2 regions of the Pseudobutyrivibrio ruminis HUN009 genome follow, and region 1 is predicted to be linked to the other one. Evidence: predicted binding sites of a transcription regulator. Region 1 holds the regulator's gene; the other holds the start of a gene.

Region 1 (16,857 bases):
GTATTAAAATGAATGATGCACCCTTAGGATTGCTAGAAGTAGCTTTCCTATGGGTGTTTTTTATTTTACACCCTTGGTAATGTACTAAGATTTCATTACATTTTAAAAGGAGAAAAGCAATGGTTAATTTCAAAGAAGATGAGGCATTAAACACTCTCAATCACTCATGTGCTCATATGATGGCACAGGCTGTAAAGCATCTTTATCCAAATGCTAAGTTTTGGGTTGGTCCTGTTGTAGAGGAAGGATTCTACTATGATATGGACCTTGGCGATGTTATGCTTACAGATGAGGATATCGCAAAAATCGAAAAAGAAATGAAGAAGGTCGCTAAGACAGGAGCTAAGATTTATCGTCGTGAGATTTCTAAGGCTGAGGCTTTGGAAGAGTTCAAGGACGATCCTTACAAGGTAGACCTTATCAATAATATGGACGAGAATTCAACAGTTATTTCTTGCTACGATCAGGGAGATTTCACTGATCTTTGCCGTGGACCTCACGTTGATAACGTAAAGCTTTGCCGTTACTTCAAGCTTGTTAAGCACTCTGGTGCTTATTGGAAGGGTGATGCTAACAATCAGGTACTTAACCGTGTATACGGTGTTTGCTTCCCAACACAGGAGCAGCTTGATGAGCATCTTGCACTTCTTGAGGAAGCAAAAGAGCGTGATCACAGAAAGATTGGCAAGGATATGCAGCTTTTCATGGCTGACGATTTAATTGGTAAGGGACTTCCAATGTACCTTCCAAACGGTTACACAATCTGGACAGAGCTTGAGAATTACATCCGTAATAAAGAGCGTAAGCTTGGTTACCTTCACGTTATGACACCATGCGTTGGTACAGTTCAGCTTTATCAGACATCAGGTCACTGGGATCATTACAAGGAGAACATGTTCCCAGCTATGGAAGTAGAAGGTGAGAACTTTGTCCTTCGTCCAATGAACTGCCCACATCATATGAGAATCTTTGCTAACCGTCCACACTCATACAAGGAGCTTCCAATTCGTATTGCTGAAATCGCTCACGATTTCCGTTTCGAGTCTTCAGGAACACTTAAGGGTATTGAGAGAGGACGTCACTTCTGCCAGAACGATTCACATATCTTCTGTACACAGGAGCAGATTAAGGACGAGGTTAAGGGCGTTTGTGATCTTATCTTCAGCACATACGAAGATTTCGGTATCACAGATTACAGATGTGTTCTTTCACTTCGTGATCCAGCTGATACAAAGAAGTATCACCAGGATGATGAGATGTGGAACACAGCAGAGCAGGCTCTTCGTGAGACTCTTACAGAAATCGGTATTGAGTTCACAGAGGAAATCGGCGAGGCAGCATTCTACGGACCAAAGCTTGATGTTAATGTTAAGCCAGCTATTGGTAACGAGATTACACTTTCTACATGCCAGCTTGACTTCTGCTTACCAGCTAAGTTTGATCTTACATACACAGATGCAGAGTCTAACAAGCAGACACCTGTAGTTATCCATAGAGCTATCCTTGGTTCACTTGATAGATTTATGGCTTACATTCTTGAGGAGACAAAGGGAAATCTTCCACTTTGGCTTGCACCTACACAGGTTAAGGTGCTTCCTGTAAAGAATGATGATGAAGAGCTTAATGCATATGCACAGAAGCTTGTTGATGCTCTTAACGATGCCGATGTACGTGTTGAGTTTGATACTCGTTCAGAGAAGCTTGGATACAAGATGCGTGAAGCACAGATTCAGAAGGTTCCTTATCTTGCTGTACTTGGTAAGAATGAGGAGGCTGAAGGAACAGTTTCATACAGACTTCACGGCGAGCAAGGCACTACAACAGTTTCATTTGATGAGTTTGTAGAGCTTATTGTTAATGAAATCAAGACAAAGGGTCGCAATAAATAATTAAAAGATATGGTGCCTGGTTTTTATGCCAGGCACTTTTTGTTTATTATGGAAAATATGAATGAATGTAGGCTTTGTCCTAGAGATTGTAAAGTAAATAGAACAAATTTAAAGGGAATATGTCAGGTATCTGATAAGCTTAAGATAGCCAGAATCGCCTTGCATTATTGGGAAGAACCATGTATTTCAGGGGAAAGCGGCAGCGGAGCTGTGTTTTTTTCAGGATGTAATCTTCATTGCGTGTTTTGTCAGAATGAAGAGATTAGCCATGGAAAAGTGGGCAAGGAAATCTCTGTAGAAGAGTTGGCGCGTCAGTTTGTTAAGCTCCAAAAACAAGGTGCAAACAATATAAATCTCGTAACAGGCACTCACTATATTCCACAGATTGTTCAAGCGGTGAAGCTGGCTAAAGCTGGTTTGGAAGATGGTAGTCGTCTTGAAATCCCTGTAATTTACAATACCAGTGGTTATGAGAAGGTGGAATCATTAAAGCATCTAAAAGGAATAGTGGATGTATATCTGCCTGACTTTAAATATATGGATGAAGCGTTGGCTGGAAATTATTCCCATGCATCAGATTATCCGGAAGTTGCAAAGGCTGCTATTGCTGAGATGGTTCGTCAGTGTCCATCAGTGGAGTTTGACGAGCAAGGCTTTGTTAAATCAGGTGTCATAGTTAGACAGCTTTTACTGCCAGGTCACGTAAAGGATGCAAAAGCGATTATTAAATATTTGTTTGATAATTATCATGATAGTATTTTTATCAGCATGATGAGCCAGTATACACCTATGCCTCATATAGCTTCAAAATACCCAGAATTAAATAGAAGAGTTACCAAACGTGAATACGATAGCCTTATTAATTACGCTTTGGATTTGGGCGTAGAAAATGCCTTTATACAGGATAGAAAAGTAGCGAAGGAGAGCTTTATTCCAGAGTTTTCTAACGAATGGGACTAGTTTATTGAATATTATTTCTTTTTAATATTCACTAGTAGTTAATCTGGATTTAGGCTATACTTTTACCTATGAGACGTATAGATGAAGATATTAGTTCAGGACAATTTCAAAATATATATTTGCTTTATGGTGAGGAAGACTATTTAAAGCTTCAATACAAGAATAAGCTTTTGAAGGCTCTTGTAAATGAAGGGGATAATATGAACTTCACCAAATACGAGGACAATGGCATCAACGTAGGCCAGGTTATTGATCAGGCTGAGACAATGCCATTTTTTGCTGAGCACAGAGTCATTCTTATAGAAAATAGTGGTTTCGGCAAAAAGATGCCAGAGGATTTGGGCAACTATCTATCTAGTATTCCGGATTTCACTATATTTATTTTTGTTGAGCCTTCTGCAGATAAAAGAGGAAAGCTATATAAGGCAGCAAAAGCTGCAGGTCGAGACATAGAGATGAATATGCCTAATGAAAGTGTCTTGGCTAAATGGGTTGGAGGTCAGCTCAATGCTGCTGGCAAACAAATGAAGCGAGATGCCTGGTCTCAGTTTTTGAACATGACTCACGACTCAATGGATAACATGGCTACGGAGCTTGATAAGCTTGTTTCTTATGTAGGGGATAGGAATCAGATTACTTTGGAGGACGTCAATGCTATCTGTATTGCCCGAGTCGAGACAAAGATTTTCGATATGCTAAATGCTATTTCTGCCAAGGATTTGAAAAAGACATTGGACTTGTATCAGGATATGCTTTCTGCAAAGGAACCTCCTATGAGAATCCTGACTATGATAGTTCGCCAGTTCAGACAGATGAAGGTTATTAAGGAGCTTTCAGCGTACGGCAATAATGCTGGAACTATTGCAAGCAAAGTGGGAATGCCAGATTTTGCTGTGAAGCGTACAATGCAGCTGGCTAACAATTTTTCTTCAAGGGAAATTACAAATCTATTGAATGATGCAGCTGATTTCGAAGAGCAATTTAAGACTGGTCGCTTGGATGAAAAGCTGGCTGTAGAACTTATTATTATGAAATATGCAGGTAAATAAAAGGCTCTGTCCCTATGCATGGGACAGAGCTTTATTTTTTATTTTATACATGTCTTGTTTTTACCAGTTTCCTTGGCTTCATAAAGAGCCAAATCTGCTCGCTTGAATACTGATTCGGCAGTATCCCCAGCGATGAAAGCGGTAAGCCCAAGGCTTACAGTAGGAGAGTCTATTCCATCAAATTTTATGCTGGAGACTCGTTTTCTGGCTTCTTCAATATTGGATAAAACTTCATCTAGCTTTAATGTAGGGGCGATAAACATAAATTCTTCGCCGCCCCAGCGTCCGATAATTCCGCTAGGGAGTTTTTCAACTTCGTTATCCAGCTGCTTGGAAAGCTCTTTTAGAACGATATCACCCATGGTATGACCATATGTATCATTAATTTCTTTAAAATTATCAATATCCACAATACCTATAATCATATCAAAGCCGTTTTTATTCGCTCTATCAATGGCGTTTGAAACAAGCTTGTTGAGCATTCTGCGATTATATAATCCTGTTAGTTCGTCAGTATCTGCAATCTCTTGCAGCTTTTCGTTGGCCTCCTGAAGCTCAGCAGCTGTGACGTTAATAAAGTTGGCCAAACGACGTACCATAGAAACCTGACTGTGCATTTTTTGCTCTTCTGGTATAGGCAGAGCTTTGTCGCCATTAAATGATGGCTGAACAATAGCCTTTTCACCTTCACGCATGCCAATTGCTATCAATGTGACATGATGCTCGATGATGTGGTCCCCCATGCGCATAATCTCTCCGCTTGAGTAGAATCCTGAGGTTGGAGAGATGGCTGCAAATGGTGCTGTTTCCTTGTTGATAAGGTATTTCCAGTAAAGTCGTCGGACTCCGCAGCTATACAAGAATATTGCTTGTGGTGCGAAGGTCTTTACTTTTTTTACAAGAGCAATTACGTCTTCCTTGATTACATCAGGGTCTCCGTAGGAAAGATTGATTGGAGTTCCTGGGTCGATATCAGCTGCAAGAATAATAGAGTTATCTTCGTTATTACATGAAAAAGGTAATCGTAATACTTCATTGCCATGCTGATGAGACATTATTGGGAATTCCAATATGTTTGAAAAGAAGTTTTCATCAGCCTGGATATCCAAGTACTTGCTATATAATTTGCCAGCAGGGATATTATTGATTTCAAATAGCTGTTTGCCCTTTATTTTGGTGACTTTTAATTCCTTGCCTAATGCCTTCCAGCCTATTGCATGGTGCACATCGATATGAAAATCTGGACCGGAATAGGTTATCACAAGGACACCATTAGGAGAGATGTCATTCTCATCTATTACACAGGTATTTTCATCAGATATTGTGACGGCGGCACTTCCTCCACCAAATACGAAAATATCTTTATGGCATTTTTCTACGTTATTTAAAATGATATGACTGTTAATCGATTTGAGGGTAATAAGTAATTCGGCTGCTACGATATTTTCCGTTGAATCTATAAAATCTGATATGCTTTTCCCTACAATGTCTTCATTTCCTGGAATGCAATTGAATAATTTGACCTGGGTTGAGGTGCTTTCAAAAACAGAGACAGAAATAACCATTCCTTCATCAACTAGATGGCCATCGCAAATACCACCGTTGGTGCTGGTTCCGCCAATTGACGCAGTTGGAAAGGCATCAAGAATTTCAGAAATAACAGTATCAATTTCTGATGTATCGATGCCATTTGTGTAAATATGAAATAGAATTGATGAATAAGAATCATTGCCAATTTCTTTGTGCAAAGAATTCAGTACATTTTCTATATGAGATGTATTCTCAAGTTCATAATTGTATTGTTTCAAATTATCGCCCTCATTGGATTTACATATTTCCTCTTTAAATATACATAATACTGTACGATAAATCATGCAAATTGTGTGAAGTATTTGTTACGAAAGATATTGGATATAATGGCTAATTCTCTAGTAGTCAGGAATTTTTTTCTTTGTTAAAATTAAAATATGAATAAAGGTAAAGCGATTACTAAATTACATATTTCAGATGTGACTGAAAAGGCGCGCATCTCTGTGCAAGCAACTCTTGAGAATAAAAAACTGGAGCTGCCTACGGAGTATGCCGTTTTGGATGAAAAAGAGCAAGAAGAATTTACTGCTAAGTTTGGTAATAAAGGTATCCCAATAGAGAACATTATTCAAATGTGGCAGAACTCTGTTAGAGAAGTAGATTTTACTGGAAGCGTTTCAAAACTTGATTTGATAGTAGTGAATGATCAAGGTGTTTTTATTTGGGAAAATATCAAAATATATAGATTCACTTTTTCGTCAGGACGTTCAATCCACGTTGTATTACCATTATTAGAAGAGGGAAATAAATATAATAGACGTCGTGGAGTGCGCATTAATATTGATAAGGTTATGGAGGTAGAGCAGGACGACGTAATGTATTCGGTTATCGTCCGAGATTTATCATATTGCGGAGTTGGATTCGTAGAGCCTTTAGGTTCTCAAATTGATCCAAATCGAGAGTTTATATTACATCTTACAGAGAATAGTGATGATGGTGAAAGGGAAGTAGGAAAGTTTTTTGGAAGAATTATTAACCAAAAGGACGATGAGAATGGTGGTACTTTTAGCGGGTGTACTATTTCATCAGACCATGCAGCTTTTCTACAAAGATATATTGCTACAAAGCAGATTGAGGCTATTAGAGGAAAGAGTAATTCATCAGGTATAAAAAGAATTAAGACGGGAGAGTTCTGGAAAGAAGATATAGCAGAAGAAATTAGTAAGTCTGAAGAAGATGAAGAGCAAGAATAAAAATAACAACAAAAAAGCATCGGCTGACGGGACCGATGCTTTTATTATTTCGTATTTAAATTAAGCAAGTGTGTTTACAAGCTTTGAAAGACGAGATACCTTACGGCTAACTGTGTTGTCGTGGTAAACGCCCTTAGAACCAGCCATCTCGATAACCTTGATAGCAGCCTTAAGCTCAGCCTCTGCAACAGCCTTATCGCCAGCTTCTACAGCAGCCTCAACACGCTTAACGTATGTCTTAACCTCTGATCTGATTGCCTTATTGCGCTCTGTTCTGATAGCTGTTACCTGAACACGCTTCTTAGCAGACTTAATATTTGCCATGTGTTGCTACACCTCCAATTTGTATAATTATAAAATGTTCAAATTAAATACGTTGTAGCCGGACACGGACAGTTCAACGCATACTCAAATATAATAGTTAATGAATCCCTAGTTGTCAATAGTTTGGGAATATTTTTATTGAAATAATGTAAATATTTCTACTTATCTAATAAAAATTGGGCAAGAACCTGATTACTTACATCTATTCCTATGTCTGTAAGGAATAATCGTCCCTCTTTAGCGTCCATAAAGCCCTGATTTCGAAGGGCGGTAATAATTGGACCATATATTGCTTCGATATCGATTCCAAACATATTGAAGAAGTCTGAGCGATTGACGCCATCTATTTTTCTAAGACCAAGGAACATGAATTCTTCCATAGCTTCTTTTTTAGAGAGGGCATTTTCATTGTCATAGAAAGGAGAGGAAAACTCGGTAGGAACTTCCTTACCTTCTGCAATCTGTTCAGCTATTTCGCAGTATTTGTATATGTCACGAATGTTGTCTGCACGCTTGTTTTGGTAAAGAGTAGCAGCACCGAGACCAAGTCCTAAATATGGAACACGGTCCCAATAGCCTATATTGTGGCGGCAAACCTTTCCACCGCGGGCATAGTTGGAAATCTCGTATCGTTTATAACCTTTCTTTTCAAGGTAGTCCATTGTGAATTTGTATAAATGATAAGATTCTTCGTCTGTAGGTAAATCCTCGGTTTCCATTCCAGCGTGCTGCTTAACAGCATCGAATTTGTATTTATCGTAGAATGGAGTACCTTCTTCAATAATCAAAGAGTAAGCAGATATATGCTCTGGTCGAAGCATAGTGACTGCGTTTAATGTGCGCTCAAGCTTTTCCACTGTTTGGTGAGGCAATCCTGTCATGATATCTACATTTACATTGTCAAAGCCTGCTTTACGAACTAAATCGAAGGTGTGGAGAAAACGATTGTAGTCGTGGATTCGTCCAAGCTCCCTTAATTCATCGTCATTTGCTGATTGCAGACCAATGGATAGTCTGTTGATTCCAACGCTTCGGTACACATTTAGCTTTTCAGCTGATAGTGTTCCAGGGTTACATTCGACGGATATTTCTGCCAATGGATTGACTCTGAAGGATGATTTTATGGTGGTAATAATTGAATCCATCAAATCTTCGGAAAGCCACGATGGGGTACCGCCGCCAACATAAATCGTAGCTACTTCAACGCCATGGACCTGGTTTGCCATATATTTTATTTCAGTGCACAAAGCAGCGACATAACGTCGCTGCATTTTTTCATCAAACACTCCTGAAAGGAAGTCGCAATATAAACATTTTTTTACACAGAATGGTATATGAATATATAGTTCGATAGGAGTCATTTTAATCCTCGTCTAATTTAAGAACGCTCATGAAAGCTGACTGTGGAATCTCTACATTGCCAACCTGACGCATTCGTTTTTTACCTTCCTTTTGCTTTTCAAGAAGCTTTTTCTTTCTACTGATATCACCACCGTAGCATTTTGCAAGTACATCCTTACGCATGGCTTTTACAGTTTCACGGGCAATAACCTTTGAACCAACGGCTGCCTGGATAGGAATTTCGAAAAGGTGACGTGGAATTTCTTCCTTGAGCTTTTCACACATCTTGCGGCCTCTCTCGTAAGCAGTACCAGAGAAGACGATGAATGAAAGTGCATCCACCTCTTCCTTATTAATAAGGATATCAAGCTTAACGAGCTCAGATTTCATGTATCCCTTCATTTCGTAGTCGAATGATGCATATCCGCGGGAGCGGCTCTTAAGAGCATCAAAGAAATCGTAAATGATTTCGTTAAGTGGAAGAGTGTATTTGAGGAGTGCACGTGTTTCTTCCATATATTCCATTGAAATATACTGGCCACGACGCTCCTGACAAAGGTCCATAATAGCACCGATGTATTCGCTAGTAACCATGATTTCTGCTTCAACGATTGGCTCTTCCATGTATTCGATTTCACTAGGGTCTGGAAGATTGCTTGGGTTTGTAAGCTCAATCATTGTGCCGTCTGTTTTGTATACTCGATAAACTACGCCTGGGGCAGTAGTAACTAAATCAAGATTGTATTCGCGCTCGAGTCGTTCCTGAATGATTTCCAAATGAAGAAGACCGAGGAAACCACAACGGAATCCAAAGCCAAGTGCGACAGAAGTCTCAGGCTCGAACTGTAAAGCTGCATCATTAAGCTGAAGCTTCTCCAGGGCATCACGCAAATCTGGGTACTTAGCGCCATCAGCAGGATAAAGACCGCAGTAAACCATTGGGTTAACCTTTTTATATCCTGGAAGTGGCTCGGCTGCAGGAGCATTAGCGTGAGTGATTGTATCACCAACACGAGTGTCGCGAACGTTTTTGATGGAAGCAGTCATATAACCTACCATTCCAGCTGGAAGCTCATCACAAGGAATGAACTGACCGGCACCGAAGTAGCCTACTTCTACAACATCAAATTCTGCACCAGTAGCCATCATTTTGACGCTGTCGCCAACCTTTAATGTTCCTTCTTTTACTCGACAGAATACGATAACACCCTTGTATGGGTCGTAAAGTGAGTCAAAGATTAGTGCCTGAAGTGGCGCCTTTGGATCACCAGTTGGTGCTGGAAGCTGATGTACGATTGCTTCCAAAACGTCGTGAATATTAAGGCCTGTCTTGGCTGAAATCTGAGGTGCATCATGTGCTTCTAAGCCGATTACATCCTCAATTTCTTCTATAACTCTATCTGGATCAGCAGAAGGTAAGTCGATTTTGTTGATGACAGGAATAACATCCAAATCGTGATCCAATGCAAGATATACATTTGCTAAAGTCTGAGCTTCGATACCCTGAGCTGCATCAACAACAAGAATAGCGCCATCACAAGCAGCCAGTGAACGAGAAACTTCATAATTAAAGTCAACATGGCCAGGGGTATCAATAAGGTTGAAAATGTATTCATTGCCATCATCAGCCTTGTAAACAATACGAACGGCTTGAGATTTGATTGTGATTCCACGCTCACGCTCAAGGTCCATATTGTCAAGAACTTGTGCCTGCATCTCACGATCAGTGAGAGTGCCTGTCATTTGTATGATACGATCGGCAAGTGTTGATTTGCCGTGATCGATATGTGCAACAATGCAAAAATTTCTGATTTTACTCTGATCCATAAAACACCTCTATATTAATGTAATTATTTTTGCAAATTAATGAAGATATTTACAAAAATGATTGCCTTCATATATTACCAAAGCTTAGGAAAAATAACAATTATGTAACATTATAAAGAAAGTATAAAAAATATCTTAAGGCGGTTGACAAAAGGGGACCCTAGGTGTAAATTAACATCAGAAAATGATTAGCACTCCAATTAGATGAGTGCTAACAACAAAACAACGGGGAAGAGGTGAATGTATGGCTGATATCGAACTAGATGAGCGAAAAGTAAAAATCTTAAATGCGATTATCAAGAATTACCTTGAGACTGGCGAGCCAGTCGGTTCAAGAACAATTTCAAAATACACTGATTTGAATCTTAGTTCAGCTACCATCCGAAACGAGATGTCAGATCTTGAGGATTTGGGATATATCGTTCAGCCACATACATCGGCAGGTCGTATTCCTTCAGACAAGGGTTACAGATTTTATGTAAACAATCTAATAGCTGAGAAGGATAAAGAAGTTGCAGATATGCATGAGTGGATGATTGAGAAGACTGAAAAGATGGAAAGCCTTCTTAAGAACGTAGCAAAGACACTGGCAAACAACACACAGTATGCAACACTTGTTTCAGCTCCTTCAGTTGTTTCAAATAGATTAAAGTTCGTTCAGCTTTCAGCTGTGGACGAGCATCAGGTGCTTTCAGTAGTTGTTATGGATGGCAACATTGTTAAGAATAAAATCATCAATGTGGATAAGCCGCTTGATAATGAAACAATGTTAAAGCTTAACATGCTTCTTAACACAAACCTAAATGGTCTGACGGTTGATCAAATCAATCTGGCAGTTATTTCCAGATTAAAGGAGCAGGCCGGTATCCATGATGAGATTGTAGAACAGGTACTTGACACCGTAGCAGAGACAATCACTGAAGGTGATGATTTACAGGTTTACACTTCAGGTGCTACCAACATCTTCAAGTATCCAGAGCTTGCTGATTCAAAGAAAGCATCTGAATTATTAGATACATTCGAAGAAAAGCAATCACTCATAGAGCTTCTTAATGATAGTTCAAGTGAAAGTGAGAGCACAGGAATTCAGGTTTATATCGGAGACGAATCTCCAATATCTACAATGAAGGATTGTTCGATTGTTACAGCAACATATGAGCTTGGCGAAGGAGTCAAAGGTACAATTGGTATCGTTGGTCCAAAGCGAATGGATTACGAAAATGTTGTTGACAATATAAAAAGTCTTAAAGGTCAGCTAGATAAACTACTTAAAAATGAGGCTGACAGAAATAAAGGATAAAGAAATTAAGGAGATGTAAATTCGTGGCAGAGAATAAAGAAAAAATGGAAGAGTTCTCTACTGAAGAAGCAGTTAAAGAAGCTATGGAAAATGCGGAAGCGATGGCTGAAGAAACCGAAGCTGATGTGACAGAAGCTTCTGATGAAAACACTTCAGAAGAATCTTCAAAAGAATCTACAAAAGAGGAAAAGGATGGCAAGAAGCCATTCAAGAAAAAAGAAAAGAAAAAAGATAAGCGTGATGAGCAGATAGAGCAGCTCACTGATAGAGTTACTCGTCAGATGGCAGAATTCGAAAACTTCCGTCGTCGTACAGAGCAGGAAAAGGCTCAGATGTTTGGAAATGGCGCAAAGGCCATCATTGAAAAGGTTCTTCCTGTAGTTGATAACTTCGAAAGAGGTCTTGCTACAGTTGAGGAAGGGGCAGATCCATTTGCTGATGGAATGCTCATGATATACAAGCAGTTACTTACAACTCTCGAGGAAGCAGGTGTTAAGCCTATCGAGGCTGTAGGAAAGGAATTCAATCCTGATTTCCACAACGCAGTAATGCATGTTGAGGATGATGAGGTTGGCGAGAACATCGTCGTAGAAGAATTCCAGAAGGGCTACATGTACAATGATTCAGTAGTTCGTCATTCAATGGTTAAGGTTGCAAACTAAGTTATTATAGGAGGAAATAAATCATGGGAAAGATTATTGGTATCGATTTAGGAACAACTAACAGCTGTGTTGCTGTTATGGAAGGTGGAAAGCCTACCGTTATCGCAAATACAGAGGGTGCTAGAACAACACCATCTATCGTAGCATTTACAAAGACAGGCGAGAGACTTGTTGGTGAGCCAGCAAAGCGTCAGGCTGTTACAAATGCAGAAAAGACAATCTCTTCAATTAAGAGAGATATGGGTACAGACAATGGTCGTATCATCGACGACAAGAAGTACTCTCCACAGCAGATTTCAGCTATGATTCTTCAGAAGCTTAAGAGTGATGCTGAGAACTACCTTGGTGAGAAAGTTTCAGAGGCAGTTATCACAGTTCCAGCTTACTTCAACGATGCTCAGCGTCAGGCTACAAAGGATGCTGGTAAGATTGCAGGTCTTGATGTAAAGCGTATCATCAACGAGCCTACAGCAGCTGCACTTGCTTATGGTCTTGATAACGAGCAGGAGCAGAAGATTATGGTATACGATCTTGGTGGCGGTACATTTGATGTATCTATCATTGAAATCGGTGATGGCGTTATCGAAGTACTTGCTACAGCTGGTAACAACAGACTTGGTGGTGATGATTTCGATCAGAAGATTACAGATTGGATGCTTGCAGAGTTTAAGGCAGCTGAGGGTGTAGATCTTTCAACAGATAAGATGGCACTTCAGAGACTTAAGGAAGCAGCTGAGAAGGCTAAGAAAGAGCTTTCATCTGCTACAACTACAAACATCAACCTTCCATTCATCACAGCTACAGCAGAAGGTCCAAAGCACTTTGATATGAACCTTACACGTGCTAAGTTTGATGAGTTAACACACGATTTAGTAGAAGCTACAGCAGGTCCTGTTAACCAGGCACTTAAGGATGCTGGTCTTAACGCTTCAGACCTTTCAAAGGTACTTCTTGTTGGTGGTTCTACAAGAATCCCAGCAGTTCAGGATAAGGTAAAGGCTCTTACAGGTCACGAGCCAAGCAAGACTCTTAACCCAGATGAGTGCGTAGCTATCGGTGCTTCAATCCAGGGTGGTAAGCTCGCTGGCGATGCTGGTGCAGGCGATATCCTTCTTCTTGATGTAACACCACTTTCACTTTCAATTGAGACAATGGGTGGTATTGCTACAAGACTTATCGAGAGAAACACAACTATTCCTACAAAGAAGAGCCAGATCTTCTCTACAGCAGCTGATAACCAGACAGCCGTTGATATCAACGTTGTACAGGGTGAGCGTCAGTTCGCTAAGGATAACAAGTCACTTGGACAGTTCAGACTTGATGGTATCCCACCAGCAATGAGAGGTGTACCACAGATCGAGGTTACATTCGATATTGATGCAAACGGTATTGTAAATGTATCTGCTAAGGATCTTGGAACAGGCAAGGAGCAGCACATTACAATCACAGCTGGTTCTAACATGTCTGATGAAGATATCGATAAGGCAGTTAAAGAGGCTCAGGAGTATGAGGCTCAGGATAAGAAGCGTAAGGAAGCTGTTGATACAAGAAACGACGTTGAAAGCTTTGTATTCCAGACAAAGAAGGCTCTTGATGAAGTAGGTGACAAGATTGATGCAGCTGATAAGGCAGCAGTTGAGGCTGATATTGAAGCAGCTCAGAAGCTTCTTGATCAGTACCAGACTCCAGAGGAGATGAGCGATTCACAGATTGGTGAGCTTAAGGCAGCTCAGGAGAAGCTTACAGAGTCAGCTCAGAAGGTATTTGCAAAGATGTATGAGCAGACACAACAGGCACAGGGCGGAGCAGCTGGTGCAGGCCCAGATATGAGCCAGTTCACAGGAGCAGGTGCTGGTGCAGGTGCACAGTCTAACCCAGCAGATGATGTCGTAGACGCTGATTTCAAGGAAGTTTAATTTGTAAATATGATATGCTGTGAAAAACACATTGTCTTGGCAAGCGCGAGCAGGAAGGCTAAACGTAAGCTTTGAAGGTCTTGGAGTTTTTCACGGCATTTTAATATGTAAAGGATTGATAAATAATGGCAGAACAAAAACGTGATTACTATGAGGTGCTTGGAGTTTCTAAGACAGCCTCAGATAGTGAGATCAAAAGTGCATATAGAAAGCTTGCTAAGAAGTATCACCCTGATATGAATCCAGGTGATGCAGAAGCTGAGAAGAAATTCAAAGAAGCTTCTGAAGCATATGCTGTTCTTTCTGATGCAGACAAGAGACGTCAGTACGATCAGTTCGGTCACGCAGCATTTGAAAATGGCGGTGGCGGAGCTGGCGGCTTTGATTTCTCTGGCATGGATTTCGGCGATATATTTGGCGACATTTTTGGAAGCTTCTTTGGAGGCGGCGGTGGTCGTGCTTCAAATGGTCCAATGCGTGGAGCAAACCTTAGAGCAGCAGTGCATATCACTTTTGAAGAAGCAGCTTTCGGTTGTGAGAAAGAGCTTGAAATCGTTCTTAAGGACGAATGTGCTGCTTGCCACGGTACTGGAGCGAAGCCTGGTACAAGCAAGCGTACATGTACAAAGTGTGGTGGTAAGGGACGTGTAATGATGTCTCAGCAGTCACTCTTTGGTATGGTTCAGAACGTTACCACATGTCCTGATTGTCAGGGAACAGGTGAGGTTATTGATACTCCATGTCCTGATTGTAATGGTACAGGCTATGTCGCTCGTAAGAAGAAGATTTCTGTTTCTATTCCAGCTGGTATCGATAATGGCCAGAGTGTTCGTATCCGTGAGAAGGGTGAGCCAGGTAGAAATGGTGGCCCAAGAGGCGATTTACTTGTAGAAGTAATCGTTAAAAATCATCCTATTTTCCAGCGTAGAGATATGGATGTATACTCATCAGCACCTATTTCATTTGCACAGGCTACACTTGGTGGCGAAGTTATCATCGATACTCTTGATGGCAAGGTATCATACGAGGTTAAGCCTGGTACACAGACTGATACAACAATCAGACTTCGTGGAAAAGGTATTCCTTCCCTTAGAAATAGAAATGTTCGTGGTGACCAGTATGTTACACTTGTTGTACAGGTTCCTACAGGACTTTCTAAGGAGGCAAAGGAAGCACTTCGCAAGTTCGATGAGCTTACAGGTAACACAACAGTTGGCGGTCCAAAGTCAGTAAAGGCTGAGAAAAAGAAGAAGGGCTTTGCAGATAAAATAAAGGACGCTATCGACGATCTATAAAGGATAAAAAATGATTATTAATACAGGGCAGCGCACAGATATACCGGCGTTCTTTCCGGAATGGTTTGCGAACCGACTGAGAGAAGGCTATGTATGTGTGCGCAATCCTTACAATCAAAGTTCAGTAAATAAATATATTTTAAACCCACAGGTGGTGGATGCTATTGGCTTTTGCACAAAGAATCCAGCACCTTTTTTTTCGTATTTGGATTTAGTAAAAGACTATGGTCAGTATTGGTATGTGACAATCACACCCTATGGCAAGGATATTGAGCCAGGTGTTCCAGATAAAAAAGAGGTAATGGAGTCCTTTAAATTCCTCTCTAAAACTGTGGGGATTAATCGAATTGGCTGGCGATATGATCCAATCTTTGTAAATGAAAAATATACAGTCGATTTTCATATTGAAGCCTTCACAAAGATGGCAGAAAATCTTAAAGGATACACCAATCATGTGGTAATCAGCTTTATTGATATTTATGAAAAGGTAAAGAAGAACTTTCCTGACGCAATGGCCGTATCTGCAGAAGATAAGCTTCGTTTGGGACAGGAGATTATTCGTATCGCGAAAGCCAACAATATGGTTGTAAAGCCATGTGCAGAAGGAGATTTTCTTGCTAAATATGGAGCTGATTGCAGTGGCTGCATGACAGTAGATATGTATGAAAAGGCCATTTCTGCTCATTTGAATGTGCCTAAATCAAATGTTAAGCCTGCCAGGGCAGACTGTGCTTGCTATCTTGGAGCAGATATAGGAGCGTACGATACCTGCAGACATTTTTGCAAATACTGTTATGCAAATAATGACTTAAGTCAGGTAAGAATAAATGAAAAACTCCACGACGTTAATTCTCCATTTTTAATTGGAGGATTTCGAGAGGGAGATATAATCCGTGAGGCTAATCAAAAGTCTTGGATTGACAATCAGATGAGCATTTTTGATTTAATATAGATTAGGTGGTTATTTTAATGTTTTTATGGATTTTAGCATCGTTTTGCGCTTTCTTTGTTAAAGGGCTATGTGGATTCGCAAATACGTTAGTGTTTGATACAATACTGGGATTTGGAGTAAACAATGTAAATATTTCTCCAGTGGAGCTGGTACTGGGGTATCCAACAAATGTAATATTGACTTTCAAAAACAGGAGAAAAATAGATAAAAATATCGTTATTCCCTTGATTATTGTGGTTATAGTAGGAAGTCTTCCCGGGGCATTTGTACTTCGATACGTAAATGCGAATATAGTTAAAATGATTTTTGGTGTTATGGTTACTCTTGTTGGCATAGATATGATGTATCGAGAGTATAAGCCCTCCGCTGGAAAGAGTCATAAATTATTTGACATAGTAATTGGAATACTTGCAGGCGCTATGTGTGGAATGTTCGGTGTGGGTGTGCTTTTGGCAGCATTTGTGAGCAAAGTTACAAAGACTAGCACAGAGTTTAAAGCTAATCTAAGCCTCGTATTCATAGCTGAAAACACCTTTAGGCTTGTCACATATATCGTACT
Region 2 (16,857 bases), 1.8 Mb from region 1:
CCTCAGCCTTATCTATGCTCTTGCCTTCCCAGTAATACCAACCATTGTTGCCCTGCTCACCAAAATCTAAAGCAAGATTAGCATAGTTGCTACCACTGTTATTTACCATATCAACAGTTTTTAAATCTGCATCTTCAATTACAAATGTGAAATTACCACCGTCGTAGGCTGTATTTTCCTTGCCATCTACCATAAGTGTCAGGCAATCTCCTGCTTTTACATTTACCCCTTCAACTGACAAATCCTTTGTAACTTCTCTGTCTGTAAGAGGTTCGAAATCCTGCTTTTTAAGAATTTCATTGTTCTTCTTTAAATATACCGTTACACCATCTGGCCAATCAGGATTTGCATCCTCATTTTTTAGCTTTGTATAAGTCAATGAAATATCTACGGGACCAGTCTGAGCTGCAACCCATTTTACATTTGCCGATCTGCCTTTATTGGCTGGCATGATGTAATCTCTCTTTATTTCAATTCCGTCGTTAGTTGTGTACTTATCATTCTCTTTGTAAGTTTCAACATTTACTGCAAAATCAGGATCAAGATAATATCCTGACTGGAATACCCAGCCATTACTTCCCTGCTTTCCGAAGTCTTCCTGCATTGAAGCGTTATTTGTTCTAGAACCGCCTGTAGAAGTAACATCCTTATGAGTCTTACCTGTAAGAGGTGATAATCCCTTTATTGAAAACTCATAGCTTCCTCCATCATAGGCGTTGTTATCCTTACCGTTTACAACCATTGTGATGAAGTCATCTTTTTTAACAGACACTTTTTCTACGTTCAATGACTTTGTAATCTCTTTTTTAGTGTCAGCTTCAAACTCTTCCTGAACTAAAACTTCATCATTGTGATAGATTGTTACTCTAGTACCATCAGGCCAGCTTGGATTCTTATCTTCGTTTTTGAACTTTGTATAAGCTGCATCGATTTTGATATCACCAGTCTGGGCAACCTTCCACTTAATTACTGCAGATTTGCCCTTTCCTGTGTTTACAAAATCACGCTTGATTTCCAAATAGCTGCTATCAAAATATCTGTCTTCTTCAGTTTCGAAGTTTTGCATGTTATATGAACCAGTTGGCTCATCACCAAATCCATCCTGATAGAACCATCCGTTTTTGCCCTGCTCGCCGAAATCATATTTTACATCTGCAAAGTTCTGTCTTGTCTCCGATTCATCTATCTGAACATCTGCTTCTGTAGTTGCTCCTGTTCTATCAATGATGTTGATATCGAAGCATCCACCGTCATATGATGAGTTGATTCCTGCATCAACCACAAAATATAGCTTATCTTCTGTTGTTACCTCTAAGTCCTGCTCTCTGAAGGAAATAGCATTTTCTCCCTTTGCTGGAGCAGCTACCTTCTTGTTGAATAGTTTTTCACCCTTCTTGTAAACAGATACAACTACACCATCAGGCCATGTTGGATCACCATCGTTTTGCTCAAACTTGGTGTACTTTCCTCTAACCTCAATCTTGCCATCTACAGCTGGCTGCCAGCAAAGCATAGCCTCGTCATTTATAGCTGGATGGATGAAATACTGGCTAATTGTAAGATTTGGAGATGTAACATTCATGTATGCTCCATCTTTTTCTGTGGAAACAAGCTTGGCATCCTTTACACTTTTGCCGTAAAGATACGTCCAACCATTATTTCCCTGCTTCCCAAAATCCTCCTGAGAATTTGCATTATTATTCTCTCTTGTGGTATCTACTGAAGCAGTTGGCCCTTTAGAGTTTACATCGTTGATAGCAACATAAAGTGAACCACCATCAAATGCATTGTTCATATTTGGGTCAACGATAAAGTATAGGCTCTCCAATTCTTCCACAGATAAATCCTTGATTGTTTCCTCTACAACCTCTTCCTTATCTGTGCTTACATCTACTTCGTATCTGCCAATTGCTTCATCGCCCTTGTACACATAAAGCGTGACACCATCTGGATAAGAAGGATTTTTGTCCTTGTTAGCATTCTTTACGTAAGTCAGCTGTACATTTACCTTACCGGTATCTGCCGCTCTCCACTCAAGAATTGGTGCTATTCCTTCTGCAGTGTGGATGAAGTTTGATTTGATTTCCATACCTGTTTTTCCAAGCTGAAAATACTTTTCTCCATCATAAGACTCAAGTCTTCTAGACTTTACAGGGTCCAAAGCTGAACCGTATCTATAAAACCAGCCGTTGTTTCCCTGCTCACCAAAGTCTGCCACATTAAAGGCATTATTTGTTCTACCTGGATCATCCACAAACTCAGGCTCTACATATTCGTCTGAAAAGAATGAATCTGGCCAACCGCCTCCTAAAGCTATCACTTCATCCTTAATTTCCATAGGATGATTTGTCATAACCACCGCAGTGACCGCTATAGCTGCCGTGGCCCCAGATGCAATCAGCGCCGTTTTCACCTTGTGAGCCAAGATAGCCTGAAGCACCTTGCTAAAACCCTTTTTTAACATTATTCTCCTCCTACTTACTAATGCTCATATTTTCGAATACCACATTGGAATTTACTGAGAAAATTCCCCATTCCATTCCCTGTGATAAATACATGCGAGTTGTAAAGGCAAGCTCATCATTTACATACATGCAAACAACTCCATCAGAGATCACCATTGATATGTGCAGCTCTTTCTCCTTTGACAAATCAAAATCAACATAGGATTGAGCGCTTATTTCCATTATGTTGCTGCCGTTGTAAAACTCGATTCTATTATTTGCCCCGTTGAAAATGATATTCAGATTGCCTACATTTTCAGTGTTTGTATTAAAGCAAAAGCCAAACATACCATCAGCGTCAAAATCCTTGATATCTGCCTTTAACAGGTAGCTTCCCATCAGATTCTTAAAGCCAACCATTTCGTATTTGTCGCCGCTAAAGGCATAGGTTGTATCGTCTGCTTTCACTGTCTCTGTCATTTTCAGTGGTTCCAAATCAAGTTCGTGTATCAGCTTCTTATTAATCTCTGGGTTCAATACTGGTGATAATGTTCCATCAGCATTTTGATTTAAGAAATGAGTGACCATATTTCCACCCCAGTCATACTCTCCAGTATCCTGGTGTTCCTTCTTTGTTCCATTCCAGCCAACTACATAAAGATTCTCACCATCTGTCTCTAATCTTCCTGCGTAGAAACCATTGCAATCAAATGTATCTCTTTCAGGCTTTTCAAATGGTCCATCCAATGAATCTGCTACACGATAGTGAACAACTCTGTTTGGCCACTGATCAGAAAATGCTAAATAGTATTTTCCTTTATATTGAAGAAGAGATGGACACTCCATATTTGAATCGGTTCCCAAGTCATTCTCAAAAAAGACTCCCCCGTCAGTCCATTTACTCAAATCTTGGGATGTGTATTTTACGATAACTCCCTTATTATCAAAACGGGTGGTTACAAGCATCTCATAGCATTTGTCATCAGCCGAATAATAAACATATGGATCTCTGAAATCGTCTGTAGAGTACTTGCCCGCACCTGTAAATGTATCTGATGGAATCTTTTCCCAGTTTTCCAAATCCGAACTTGTTGCATGCATCACAGCTTCCTTGGGTTCATATGTGTCATTATGGCCTGTGTAAAAGGCATGATAGATTCCTTTGTCATCCTTGATTACGCTTCCTGTACCAAGTGCAATATCCTGACTTTCGACAGTATCTCCATAATTAATCACCACACCCTTGTCATCATACTCTGTAAAATTGCTGGTCTGAATCAAAGCCCATGGATGATAACCCTGTTTTCCATTTCGTTGATCAGCCAAATAGAAAACATTATATTTTCCATCATCATAAAAAGGCATTGTATCTCCAATAAATCCTTCTACCGAAGCTGGAAACAACTCATAATTATCATATTCTTCTCCCAGGTACTTCTCTTCCTCTGCCTCTACTGTTTGATTGCCACATCCTACCATGTTTAAACCCATGATACCGGCCAAAATCACTACCGCTGCTTTTCTCATATTACCTCCCTAAGGTGCATTTGCACTATATCTTGCACCATAAATTTTACATTCATGGTGCATATAAATCAATGATACTTTGCAAAAGTAATATATTTTTGTGCAAATGTAATCAAATGCACCATTCATTTTGTTGGAAATTACATACTAGACTATTTCAAAATGTTACAATTGACACATTTATCACCTTCAAGTATGATTGATATTAGATTAAATTTAGGAGACTATTATGAGTAAAAGGGTTACTTTACAAGAAATTGCAGACGCTCTTGGATTGTCACGAAACACTGTTTCAAGAGCCCTTAATAATACAGGAAATGTTTCAGAAGAAACAAGAAATCAGATATGCCAAACTGCCATTTCAATGGGATATAAGCAATTTAGTATGCCTGATTCAAGAGCAATGTACAATGGTACAGTGAGTGCAAATGTACCTGCTTCAGATGGAAAAACTGAAATTGCACTATTTACACATTCCTTCCCTGGCTACTCTCACTCTGGAACCAAGCTTTTAGAAGCATTCCAGCACAAAATCGATAGCCTTGGTTACAAATTAACCATCAACATTATCAGAGATTATGAAATAGACAATCTATGTTTTCCTAGCAATCTTAACATTGATAATATTGCCGGCATTCTATGTATAGAGCTTTTTTCCGAAAAGTACAGCGAGTTCTTGTGTAAACAAAACATACCTCTTCTATTCATAGATAGCCCTATATCCCATCGCTGCGATATCAATGCCGACGTCTTGTATATGGAAAATCTATCAAGCTCTTATCACATGCTTGATACTCTGATAAAAAAAGACTGCAAGAATATCTCTTTCGTAGGTGATCGTTTCCACTGCCAATCATTCTTTGAGAGATGGCAAGCATACGTGTCTGTTCTTGCAGATAGAGGAATTAATATAGATACAGCAAACTGCATATTAGAGGATGACAGTTGTCCATATTCAGATGTTTTATGGCTTAGCGAAAAAATAAAAGCCCTTAAAACCATGCCAGATTTGTTTTTCTGTGCAAACGACTTCTTGGCAATGTCGGTTTTAAAGGCTCTTAGATTATTAGGCAAGGATGCTCCTGCAGATGTAAAGGTGTGTGGCTTTGATGATGCCCCTGAGGCAGCCCTTTTAGAGCCAAGCCTCACAACCGTTAAAATCCATAGCAGTTCTATGGGTTACACAGCTGCAGAAATTCTTCTTTCTAGAATTGCAAATCCTCTTATGCCATATAAGAAAACATACATCGAAACTGATGTTATATACAGGGATTCCACTAAATAAGTGGAATCCTTTATTTTATATATTTTTTGAAGAAAGCAGCCTCATCCTGGTTGATTTGTTTTGCCTCTTCAAGATTCATATTTACATGGCACACATGTCCCATGTATTCCTGACCTTCCTCTCCATACAGCTTCCATTCTGTATCAATTCCCTTGTCCTTAAGAAAATTGTACATAGGCTCTGCATTAGCTTTCAGGAAATCATAGTAGGATGTCATAACATATGCTGGTGGAAAGTTTTCAGTAATCTGACCTAACACATCAAGCTGTTTCTTTACTTCATCATCGTCTCTGCCAACGTACATGTTGTACAGGTCCTGAGTAAATTTTTCATTTCCCTTTCCACCTGCTTCAAGGCCAAATTTGTACATGCCACAATTGAGTGCAATGGCCTTTACATTTATTTCCTGTGGTGTGCTAAAAGGAAATAGCTTTTCATACTCTGGATTTGTAAAGATAGCTGCATATTGGCTACACATCTGCGCTCCAGCAGAATCGCCCACTAAGAATACATTGTTAATATCAATATTGTACTGAGTGGCATTTTTCACAATCCACTGCATTACCTGATTGATTTCATTAAGCTGAGATGGAAACTTAGCTTTTGGTGCCAAATGGTAGTTGAAATTAACAACTGTGAACCCAAGGCCTGCAAGATATACACAATAGTGTTTGTAAATCTCCTTTGTGCCGTAGATATATCCACCACCATGGATGCTAACAATTGTAGGTTGAGTTTCATTTGTGCCCTTCTTGAAATAAACATCTAAAAGATTATATTTATCATTGTTTCCAAGGTAGTTGATGTTTGTTTCAAGTTGAATATCATCTGGTATTGTCAATGTAGAATCCCTCTTTTTGTCCCCCTTTGCTGCCATATACTTAAACATGAAAGTTTGAAATGACATAATGCATTATCCTCCTGTGTCTTAACTAAACAGCTTGGTTCCATCTGAATCAATTGTGATTGTTGAGCCCTCACTTATATCTCCTGCAAGTATGATTTTAGCTGCCATAGTCTCCACATTTTTCTGAATGTATCTACGAAGAGGACGAGCACCATATACTGGGTCATAGCCCTGATCAATGACGAACTGCTTTGCTGCTGGAGTAAGTTCGATCTTTAGCTGTCTGTCTTCAAGTCTACCATTCAACTCAGCCATAATCAAATCTACTATTCCACCAATATTGCTCTTTGTAAGTGGCTTGAACATGATGATTTCGTCCAGTCGATTTAAAAACTCCGGTCTGAATGAATTTCTCAAATCATTCATTACCAAATCATTTGTCGCTTGGGTGATTTCGCCAGTAGTCTCGTCGATTCCTTCAAGCAAATACTGAGAACCGATATTGCTGGTTAAAATAATAATTGTATTTTTGAAATCAACTGTACGGCCTTGTGAATCGGTGATTCGACCATCATCAAGTACCTGCAATAAAACATTGAATACATCTGGATGCGCTTTTTCTACTTCATCAAAAAGTACTACCGAATATGGCTTACGGCGAACTGCCTCAGTAAGCTGACCGCCCTCGTCATATCCTACATATCCTGGAGGTGCTCCTATAAGTCTGCTGACGCTAAATTTTTCCATGTACTCCGACATATCAAGACGAACCATGGCGTTTTCATCGTCAAATAGTGCCTGAGCTAATGTCTTTGCAAGCTCTGTTTTACCAACACCTGTAGGTCCAAGGAAAAGGAAAGAACCGATTGGCTTACTTGGATCCTTTATTCCTGCCTTTGAACGAATTATAGCTTCTGACACAAGCTTTACAGCCTCATCCTGTCCCATAACTCGTTTGTGCAATTCCTCATCAAGATGAAGAGTCTTGCTGCGTTCTGTTTCATTAAGCTTTGCTACAGGAATACCTGTCCATCTTGAAATGATTCTTGCTATTTCTTCCTCTGAAACATTTTCATGAACCAGGCCTGTATCCCTAGCTTTAAGCTTTTCTTCTGCTTCTGCAAGTCGCGCCTCAAGCTCTGGAAGTCTACCATACTGAAGCTTTGCAGCCTCTTCCAAATCGTATTTCTGCTGTGCAACCTTTATCTGGCCCTGCACATCATCAAGCTCTTCTTTGATTTTTGCCACATCCTCAACAAGCTTTTTCTCGTTGTCCCATGCAGCCTTCTTTGTGTTGTATTCGTCACGAAGCTCTGACAATTCTTTTTGTAAATCTGCAAGTCGCTCCTGCGATAATCTATCTGTCTCTTTCTTAAGAGCAGCCTCCTCGATTTCCAACTGCATAACTCTTCGATTCATCTCATCCATTTCAGCTGGCATGGAATCAAGCTCTGTCTTAATAAGTGCACAAGCCTCATCTACAAGATCGATAGCCTTATCTGGAAGGAATCTATCAGAGATGTATCTATTAGAAAGTGTTGCTGCACTAACTAATGCGCCATCGGTAATCTTTACTCCATGGAATACTTCGTAGCGCTCCTTAAGTCCTCTAAGAATAGAGATTGTGTCTTCAACTGTTGGCTCGTCAACCATTACAGGCTGGAAACGTCTTTCAAGAGCAGCATCCTTTTCAATGTACTCACGGTATTCATCAAGGGTTGTGGCACCGATACAGTGGAGCTCGCCACGAGCAAGCATTGGCTTTAACATATTTCCTGCATCGAGACCGCCATTACCATTTTTACCAGCACCGATGATTGTGTGAAGCTCATCTATAAATAAGATGATTTCGCCATCTGAGTTTTTTATCTCATCAAGAACAGCCTTCAGTCTTTCCTCAAACTCACCTTGATATTTGGCACCTGCGATCATTGAGCCAATCTCTAGTGAAAATACCTTTTTGTTTTTAAGTGCTTCAGGCACATCGCCTCTAACAATACGCTGAGCCAAGCCCTCTACAACTGCTGTTTTACCAACACCAGGCTCACCTATAAGAACTGGATTGTTCTTTGTCTTACGGCTAAGGATTCTGATGACATTTCTGATTTCTTCATCACGACCGATTACAGGATCAAGCTTATTTTCTCTAGCTCTTTCTACCAAATCGTATCCATATTTTTCAAGTGTGTCATAGGTTGCTTCTGGATTATCCGTATTTACGGTTTGGTTTCCTCTGACAGTTGCAAGCACTGCAAGGAATGAATCCCTTGTAATATTGAATGCCTTGAAAATATTCTTAATAGGTGTGCTTGGCTTTTTAATCATGGCAAGCATCAAATGCTCAACAGAAACGTAGCTATCACGCATTGATTTAGCTTCGTCCTCAGCATAAGTAAGAACATAATTGAGATGCTGACCTACTCGAAGTTCACCACCCTGCACCTTTACTCTGGCTTGAAGTGCTGCATCTACAGCATTTTTGAATTGTTCCACATCGATGTTCATCTTGCTAATCAATGATGGAATCAATCCATTCTCCTGGCGTAACAGCGCCATCAGCAAATGCTCCTGCTCTATCTCCTGATTGCCATAATCCATGGCTATTTTTTCGCATGCATTAATTGCTTCGATTGATTTTTGTGTAAATTTTTGGATGTTCATAATCTCACCTCCACCCGTTATTTATCTTGTAATTATGTTCTAACACAAAAATTAGCACTCGACAAGTCCGAGTGCTAATAATTAATAATTATTTAAGAATTTGTGGAACAGCTTATCAATTAGTTCTATCGTATACGCGTAAATCATAGTGGTTGGAATACATATCTTCCAAACTTTCTACATCTACATCCCCACTAATTAGAAGTCTATCAAAAGATTGCGATGTACGATGCTGACGATAGTCTTCATAACACATGTAAGCAAATGCCTCCATTAATGTGGCATTAGGCTTATAAATAGAATGAATATCGATAATATCCGGATTAAGCAAATATGTTTTTGTACCAATGGAATATGAACGAACTGCAACAATTGGCCTTTCTTTTGTGCTACTTTCATGGAAATATGCAGTCAGTTTATATGCATCAATATTGGCTCCACCGACTACACAGCTACCTAATTCTTCGTATACTGGTGGCTGAGGATCAAAATCGTATTGATTTATATTGCTAAGTTCTATAGCACTAGCCAGCTTTTGCAGTTCATTAAATAATGTCATATTACCAATAGTGATTGCCGTGTGCTTTGCATAGTCCGTTAAAGATACAAAATCATATTTTTCATTTTCATCAAAGCCTGTTGGCTTAACCGCCTCAATAGCAGCATCACTAAAATAATAATCTGGGTAATTGTCTCGAATGTAAGTAAGAAAAGTTTTGAAGTCAGAGAAAGTACAGCGATGTAGGTCAATGTTTTCGATTTCGTCCCGCGTAACTTGCCGAACTTGCTCCTCATCGCTATTAGCTTCAATTTGATAATTTAAATGCGTTCTAAATAAAATATCTGTTGTTTCCATAAATTATAATCTCCCCTTTTACAGCATAATAGCACATATAGTGTCATCTGTATATAGTAATACTAGACCTTGTAGCAGTTTTATTAAATTATACTAAAATTAAATATTGGGGTTTATACAAGTTGATTATGCTCTAATGCTTAATACAGCTAATGCTAGGCCACCTCATAAGTGGCAAAGCCTCTGGTCTGCGCTGGGGGACTACTGCCTAGAATAAAAAATAAGAAATAGGCAGTAGTTTTCAAGGGCAGTGTGGCGTAACTAGACGACATTCTTATCGCCAAGTCGATTACTCTTTATCTTGCAAAAGTATTTAGCACTAAACTATACCAAAACACAAAAAAGACTACTACCTAAACTAGGATAAACTAGTTTAGGTAGTAGCCTTCGAAAAAGTTAAGCCACACTAGGGATTTGAGCTTGTGTTAATACAAGTTATCCTTCAATAGCTATGTATTTTGTTTCATCTTTCTGAGGAATTTCTTCCTTCTTAGGTACACTTAGGGTAAGAACTCCATCTTTGTATGCTGCATGAATATCTTCCTGTGTGATGTTATCACCTACATAGAAGCTTCTGCTGCAAGAGCCTGTGTAGCGCTCGCGACGGATGTAGTTGCCATCTTCGTCCTGACTGTCGTTGTTCTGATTTGTTTCAGCTTTGATTGTAAGATATCCATCTTTCAACTCGGCTTTAATATCTTCCTTTGAGAATCCTGGAAGATTCATATCTACTTGATAACCATTTTCGGTTTCTTTAACATCTGTTGTCATCATTCTTGAGAAGTCATTATCGAAATTTCTTCCAAATCCTGTGACACGTGGTACTCCAAAGAAATCATCCATAAAATCATTTGATAAAATACTAGGCATTAACATAATACTTACCTCCTTTTATTTACGGGCTTCTTTGAGCCTGATTGTTAATGTGGTTAAAGAAGAACTTCTTTTGTTCCTCTTTGTGATTATGTTATAACTCTAAAATTAGCACTCGTCAAGCACGAGTGCTAATAATTTATAATTATTTAATATTTTGTTTATAATTTGTCAGACATTTGCATTACTATTTAATGCCTACGAATTCGTAGCCTGCGCCTTCAACAGCAGCCTTAAGATCTGCCTCAGCAACATCATCTGAAGTCTTAAGTGTAACAAGATTTGCCTCGTGATTTGCTGTAGCCTCTTCTACTCCGTTGATTTTCTCAAGGGCTTCCTTTACGTGTGCTTCGCAGTGAGCGCACATCATTCCTTTTACTGTAATTTCCATTGTTGATTTGTCCTCCTTTATTTCTCCATCTAATAAGTACTGGCTATTAACTAATAATTTTTCATGACCAAGTGAATTCTTGATTGCTCTATCCCTGCCATGTTCATGCATCTTGAATAGATTCAATCTAAGCGCATTTGTTACAACGCAGAAGCTTGATAAGCTCATAGCTGCTGCACCAAACATTGGATTCAAAGTCCAGCCGAATGCATGTATGTATGCGCCTGCTGCAAGTGGTATTCCAATAACATTGTAAAAGAATGCCCAGAATAGATTCTCATGAATATTTCTTAATGTTGCGCGGCTGAGTCTGATTGCTGCTGCAACATCTGAAAGTCTGCTCTTCATAAGAACTACATCTGCTGCATCGATAGCAACATCTGTACCTGCACCAATGGCAATTCCCATATCTGCGCTGGTAAGTGCTGGCGCATCATTGATTCCATCGCCTACCATAGCAACCTTGCCGTACTGCTGCAATGCTCGGATTACTTCCTCTTTGCCCTCTGGCTTTACTCCTGCTACAACTTCATCCACACCTGCCTCCGTTGCTATGGCTGCTGCAGTCTTTTCATTGTCACCAGTAAGCATTACCACGTGGATGCCCAAGTTTTTCAAATGTTCTATTGCTTCTGCAGAATCTTCCTTAATAACGTCTGCAACAGAAATGATTCCGAGATACTTGCCATTCTTTGTAAAGAATAATGGTGTCTCGCCTTTTTCCGCTAGTCTATCTGCAAGCTCAATTATTTCTTTACTAACAGTCACATGCTGTTTTATAAGGTCAAGGTTTCCTCCGTAGACTTCCTCTCCATCCAAAATAGCTGTGATTCCATTTCCAGATAGAACCTTAAAGTCTGTAACCTCAGCTGGCTCCATACCATTTTCCAGGCCATTTTCTACAATAGCTTTAGCTAGCGGATGCTCTGATTTATTCTCTACTGCGAAGGCAACTCGAAGAAGATCCACATCATCCACATCCTCGGCTTCAAAGATACCAACCACCTTTGGTTCACCTTTTGTGATTGTACCTGTTTTATCAAGGGCGACAATCTGAACCTTTCCTGTTTCTTCAAGAGATACAGCTGTCTTGAACATGATGCCATTCTTGGCTCCCATGCCATTTCCTACCATAATGGCAACAGGTGTAGCAAGGCCAAGGGCACATGGGCAACTGATTACAAGGACAGAAATTGCTCTAGCAAGAGCATAGCCCACAGGCTGACCAACAAGCATCCACGCAATAAATGTGATTATCGCAATTACGATAACTGTTGGAACAAACACGCCTGATACCTTATCTGCGATTTTAGCAATTGGCGCCTTTGTAGCTGCTGCATCACTAACCATCTGGATAATCTGAGAAAGTGTTGTATCTTTACCAACTCTAGTGGCTTCGCATACCATGTAGCCGCTTTCATTGCTTGTGGCAGCCGAAACCGAATCACCTACTGTCTTATCAACAGGAATACTTTCACCTGTAAGGGCAGATTCATTAACTGCACTACTTCCATCTACAACGATTCCATCCACCGGGATATTGTCACCAGGTTTTACAACAAATCTATCTCCTATTTTGACCTGTTCGATAGGGACTTCTGTCTCTACTCCATCCTTTAATACAACTGCTGTCTTGGCAGCAAGCTTCATCAAATCCTTTAGGGCATTGGTGGTTCTTCCCTTTGAAATAGATTCCAGTAACTTACCAACTGTAATCAGTGTAAGAATCATAGCCGCTGATTCAAAATAGAACTCCATCATGTATTCCATGACTTTGTCCATATTGCCAGCAACCATAGCTGATGTCATTGCAAATAAAGCAAATACACTGTATCCAAAGGATGCTGTGGCGCCAAGGGCCACAAGAGTGTCCATATTAGGTGCACCATGCATGAGCCCTCTAAATCCGCTGACAAAAAACTTTTGATTGATAATCATAATCGCGATTGTAAGAAGCATTTCATACAATCCCATAGCGATATGATTTCCATCCAGAAAACCTGGCAGAGGCCAATCCCAAAGCATGTGCCCCATAGACACATACATGAGAGGGATCAGTAGTATCACTGAAGCGATTAATCTATTTCTAATCTTTGGAGTCTCTGTATCAGCAAGCTCATTATCATAATTTGGCACTGAAGCACTTGCTCCTGTAGAACCATCTACCTTTAAGCTGGCACCATAGCCTGCATTCTCGATAGCCTTTATGATTTCAGCAGAGTCTGCATTTCCCTCAACTCCCATTGAATTCGTTAGAAGACTAACTGCACAACTGTCCACACCAGGAACTGCGGATACAGCTTTTTCCACCCTAGCCTGACATGCCGCGCAGCTCATGCCTGTCACATTATATTGTTCCAATATATCACTTCCTTCCAAATCTAATTGTGTTTTTCTATTGTGTTAAGTTTTATTATCAATATTTCAGATTCACTTATATATAAACCAGATAAAAGTTAAGTGAATTTCAAAATTTAATAGATCACACTTAAAACTATAAACTCCTATTAAGTGAATCTATGATTTACAAGAAAAAACTTAAAATTATACTTCTACTTTTTGAATTTCTTAAGTCTATTCTGAAATAAACAAAATAAACTTACATATTTACATAAATTGTTAAGTGAATATCATAATCTTGCTAATAAACTTAATCATACTTAAATCTTTTTAATTAGTTTTAAGTTTATTTCTGTTTTTCTTATATTCACTTAACAGGTTTCTCATTTTTTAAGTGTAATATTTCTTGCTTCATTTTTAACTTAACAAAATATGCCGATAATCACCTAAACAATAAGTTACATCGAAGCTTCCTTCCGGTGCTTACTTCATAAGCTTTTGTAGAACCGCAACAAGCTCGTCTACCACCTCTTCGTCGCCATTGCGGATGTTGTCTGCAACGCATGTCTTTACATGATTTGCAAGCAATACCTTATTGAAGCTATTGAGAGCTGATGTGATGGCAGAAACCTGCATGAGAATATCTGTACAATACGCATCCTTCTCAAGCATGCTTTCCACTCCGCGAACCTGCCCCTCAATTCTTTTGAGACGATTCATCAAATCCTTAAATTCTTTATCCTCGCGACTTTTGTGCTTGCCAGAGCAACAGCATTCGCAAGTTTCCTCTATTAATTCGTCCTTATTTCCCATGATTATCGCTCCTTTATATACCCCCGAGGGGTATCTTCCTCGTTAAGACGATAATATACCCCCATAGGGTATTTGTCAACAATTAAATTTTATGCAACGAAAAAAAGACCACATCACCTACTGGCAATGCGGTCCCAACATTATTTTTATTTAGTTCTGTCCGTAATAAGCATTTGCTCCGTGCTTACGATAGAAGTGTTTATCTCTGATGCAATCTGGAGCTGGCTCAACCTTTGGGTTAACCTGCTCTGTGAAGAGTGCCATCTTTGCTACTTCTTCGAGCACTACTGCATTATATACTGCCTGGTCTGCATCCTTGCCCCATGTAAATGGGCCGTGGTTCTTGCAGATAACGCCTGGCACGTACTTTGTGTTAACGCCTCGCTCTTCGAATGTCTCGATGATTACCTTTCCAGTATTTACTTCGTATGCCTCATCGATTTCTTCTGGAGTGAGATTTCTAGTGCATGGGATAGGTCCACAGAAATAATCTGCGTGAGTTGTTCCATACAAAGGAATATCTCTTCCTGCCTGTGCCCAAGCTACTGCGTATGTAGAATGTGTATGAACTACGCCTCCTATATTTTCATACTTTTTATAAAGCTCAACATGAGTAGCTGTATCTGAGCTTGGCTTGTACTTTCCTTCTACAACCTCTCCATCAAGGTTTACAAGTACCATATCCTCAGGCTTAAGCTCATCGTATTCTACACCTGATGGCTTAATTGCAAATATTCCAGACTCTCTGTCGATTCCAGAAACATTGCCCCAAGTATAAGTAACAAGCCCACGCTTTGGCAACTCCATATTAGCCTCATAAACCTGCTTTTTTAATTCTTCTAACATATTCTATACCCCTAGTCCGCTGGTCACGTCTACAAGCCTTAGTAACTCTCCGTTCAACATATGTTTCACTTGAGAGTTCTAAGAGCTTGCTGACTACCAGCTCATTGAATAATTAAACTCAGTTTATCGCCACGACTCCACGGCGCATGCCTCAGCCTTAAGTGCCTTGCGGTAGTCAACCATCCACTCATCGTAGCCCTTTACCATATCAGCATCTGGCTCCATTGTTGTAGATTCCTGACCTGCAAATACCTTTTCATCAAGATAATCCTGTAACTTCTTGCTCTTGTCCTCACGAAGAAGATAATTAGCAAGAACAGCCATACCCCAGGCACCACCTTCGCCTGCTGTAGCCATTACAGTGATAGGAGCATTGAGCGCTGCTGCAAGAACAGACTGACCAACACCCTTTGTCTTAAAAAATCCGCCGTGACCAGTGATAGACTTTACCTTCACATGCTCTTCCTTAAGAAGAATATCGTTTCCAATCTTTAATACTCCAAGTGCGCCGTAAAGATTTGAGCGCATGAAGTTTGCAAGACTAAACTTGGCATCTGGTTGTCTAACTACCATTGGACGGCCTTCGTTTACATTAACAACAGGCTCGCCACCGAAGTAGTTGAAAGAAACAACGCCACCGCAATTTGCATCTTCTGTAAGTGCCTTGCGATAAAGTGTGCCGTAAATATCGTTCATTGAAACATCCATTCCAAACGCATCTGCGAACTCTTTGAATATTCCAACCCACGCATTTAAATCAGACGTACAGTTGTTGCAGTGAACCATTGCAACTGCCTCACCAGTAGGAGTTGTAACCATATCGATTTCCTCATAAGGCTTTGATAATGGCTTGTCCAAAACTACCATAGAGAATACTGATGTACCAGCAGAAACGTTTCCTGTACCTGCTGAAACTGCGTTTGTTGCAACCATACCTGTACCTGCATCACCTTCTGGTGGAGCAAGTGGGCAGCCTGGCTCAAGCTCTCCTGTAGGGTCAAGAAGCTTTGCACCTTCCTCTGTAAGAGTTCCTGCATCGTCACCTGCAACTAAAACAGCTGGCATTAAATCCTCTACCTTTGTAGTAACACCATGGGCAGCTGCAAGCTTGTTGAACTTTTCAAGCATTGCTGTGTCATACTGGCATGTCTTTGAATCAATAGGGAACATACCAGATGCTTCACCAACACCTGCTACCTTCTTGCCTGTCATCTTGAAATGAACATAGCAAGCAAGTGTCATGAAGTATGCGACATCTTTTACATGTGGCTCCTTGTTTAGGATGCACTGATAATAATGTGAAATACTCCAGCGCTGAGGCATGTTGAAGTTGAGCTCTTTGCTAAGCTCTGCTGCAGCCTCACCTGTGATAGTATTTCTCCATGTTCTAAATGGAACCAAAAGATTGTCATTCTTATCGAATGCAAGATAACCATGCATCATAGCTGAAAATCCGATGGCACCAATCTTTGTAAGCTTAACATCGTATTTATCATTTACGTCTTTTTTAAGCTTTGCATAGCAATCCTGAAGTCCAGCCCACACTTCATCAAGAGGATATGTCCAGATACCATTATCTAAATGGTTCTCCCATTCATGATCCCCCTGAGCCAAAACCTTATTCTCCTCATCAACGAGAACAGCTTTGATTCGTGTAGAGCCAAACTCAATACCAAGGGCTGTCTTCTTGCCCTCAGCAATTATCTCATTAATATTCATGTGTAAATTCCCCCAATATATCTCGCTGGTTACGGCTACAAGCCTACCAGCTATTCATACTTTATGAAAAAAATTACTCTCCGAATACCGCGATGTAGTCCTTCTGGAATTTCTCGATGCCAGCAGTTGTAAGTGGATGATTAATCATCTGCTCGATTACCTTGTATGGTACTGTTGCAATGTCAGCACCTGCAAGAGCGCAGTCTGTAACGTGGATTGGGTTACGAACTGATGCAGCGATGATTTCTGTATCAT

The links. The regulator HrcA, encoded in region 1, represses chaperone genes, less so after heat shock. The targets are predictions, from matches to a motif close to TGTTAGCACTCNNNNNNNNNGAGTGCTAACA.
Region 2: a site for HrcA is predicted at 8,814-8,844, ahead of clpB (ATP-dependent chaperone ClpB). Genes of this name have one in related genera too.

Annotation. Positions count from the first base shown of each region.
Region 1 covers NZ_JNLH01000001.1:1,904,025-1,920,881, forward strand. The annotation lists gene thrS (threonine--tRNA ligase) at 120-1,889, shown strand; gene BO15_RS0108555 (radical SAM protein) at 1,938-2,849, shown strand; gene holA (DNA polymerase III subunit delta) at 2,918-3,898, shown strand; gene BO15_RS0108565 (diguanylate cyclase) at 3,937-5,706, opposite strand; gene BO15_RS0108570 (PilZ domain-containing protein) at 5,866-6,681, shown strand; gene rpsT (30S ribosomal protein S20) at 6,742-7,005, opposite strand; gene hemW (radical SAM family heme chaperone HemW) at 7,164-8,366, opposite strand; gene lepA (translation elongation factor 4) at 8,368-10,173, opposite strand; gene hrcA (heat-inducible transcriptional repressor HrcA) at 10,418-11,473, shown strand; gene grpE (nucleotide exchange factor GrpE) at 11,518-12,135, shown strand; gene dnaK (molecular chaperone DnaK) at 12,159-14,051, shown strand; gene dnaJ (molecular chaperone DnaJ) at 14,177-15,346, shown strand; gene BO15_RS0108610 (DUF1848 domain-containing protein) at 15,357-16,298, shown strand; gene BO15_RS0108615 (sulfite exporter TauE/SafE family protein) at 16,316-16,857, shown strand, end outside.
Region 2 covers NZ_JNLH01000001.1:83,610-100,466, forward strand. The annotation lists gene BO15_RS0100400 (hypothetical protein) at 1-2,464, opposite strand, end outside; gene BO15_RS0100405 (glycoside hydrolase family 32 protein) at 2,475-3,971, opposite strand; gene BO15_RS0100410 (LacI family DNA-binding transcriptional regulator) at 4,201-5,256, shown strand; gene BO15_RS0100415 (alpha/beta hydrolase) at 5,267-6,163, opposite strand; gene clpB (ATP-dependent chaperone ClpB) at 6,185-8,764, opposite strand; gene BO15_RS0100425 (hypothetical protein) at 8,880-9,620, opposite strand; gene BO15_RS0100430 (Hsp20/alpha crystallin family protein) at 10,056-10,496, opposite strand; gene BO15_RS0100435 (heavy metal translocating P-type ATPase) at 10,681-13,245, opposite strand; gene BO15_RS0100440 (metal-sensing transcriptional repressor) at 13,708-14,037, opposite strand; gene BO15_RS0100445 (L-ribulose-5-phosphate 4-epimerase) at 14,188-14,883, opposite strand; gene BO15_RS0100450 (xylulokinase) at 15,007-16,602, opposite strand; gene fsa (fructose-6-phosphate aldolase) at 16,676-16,857, opposite strand, start outside.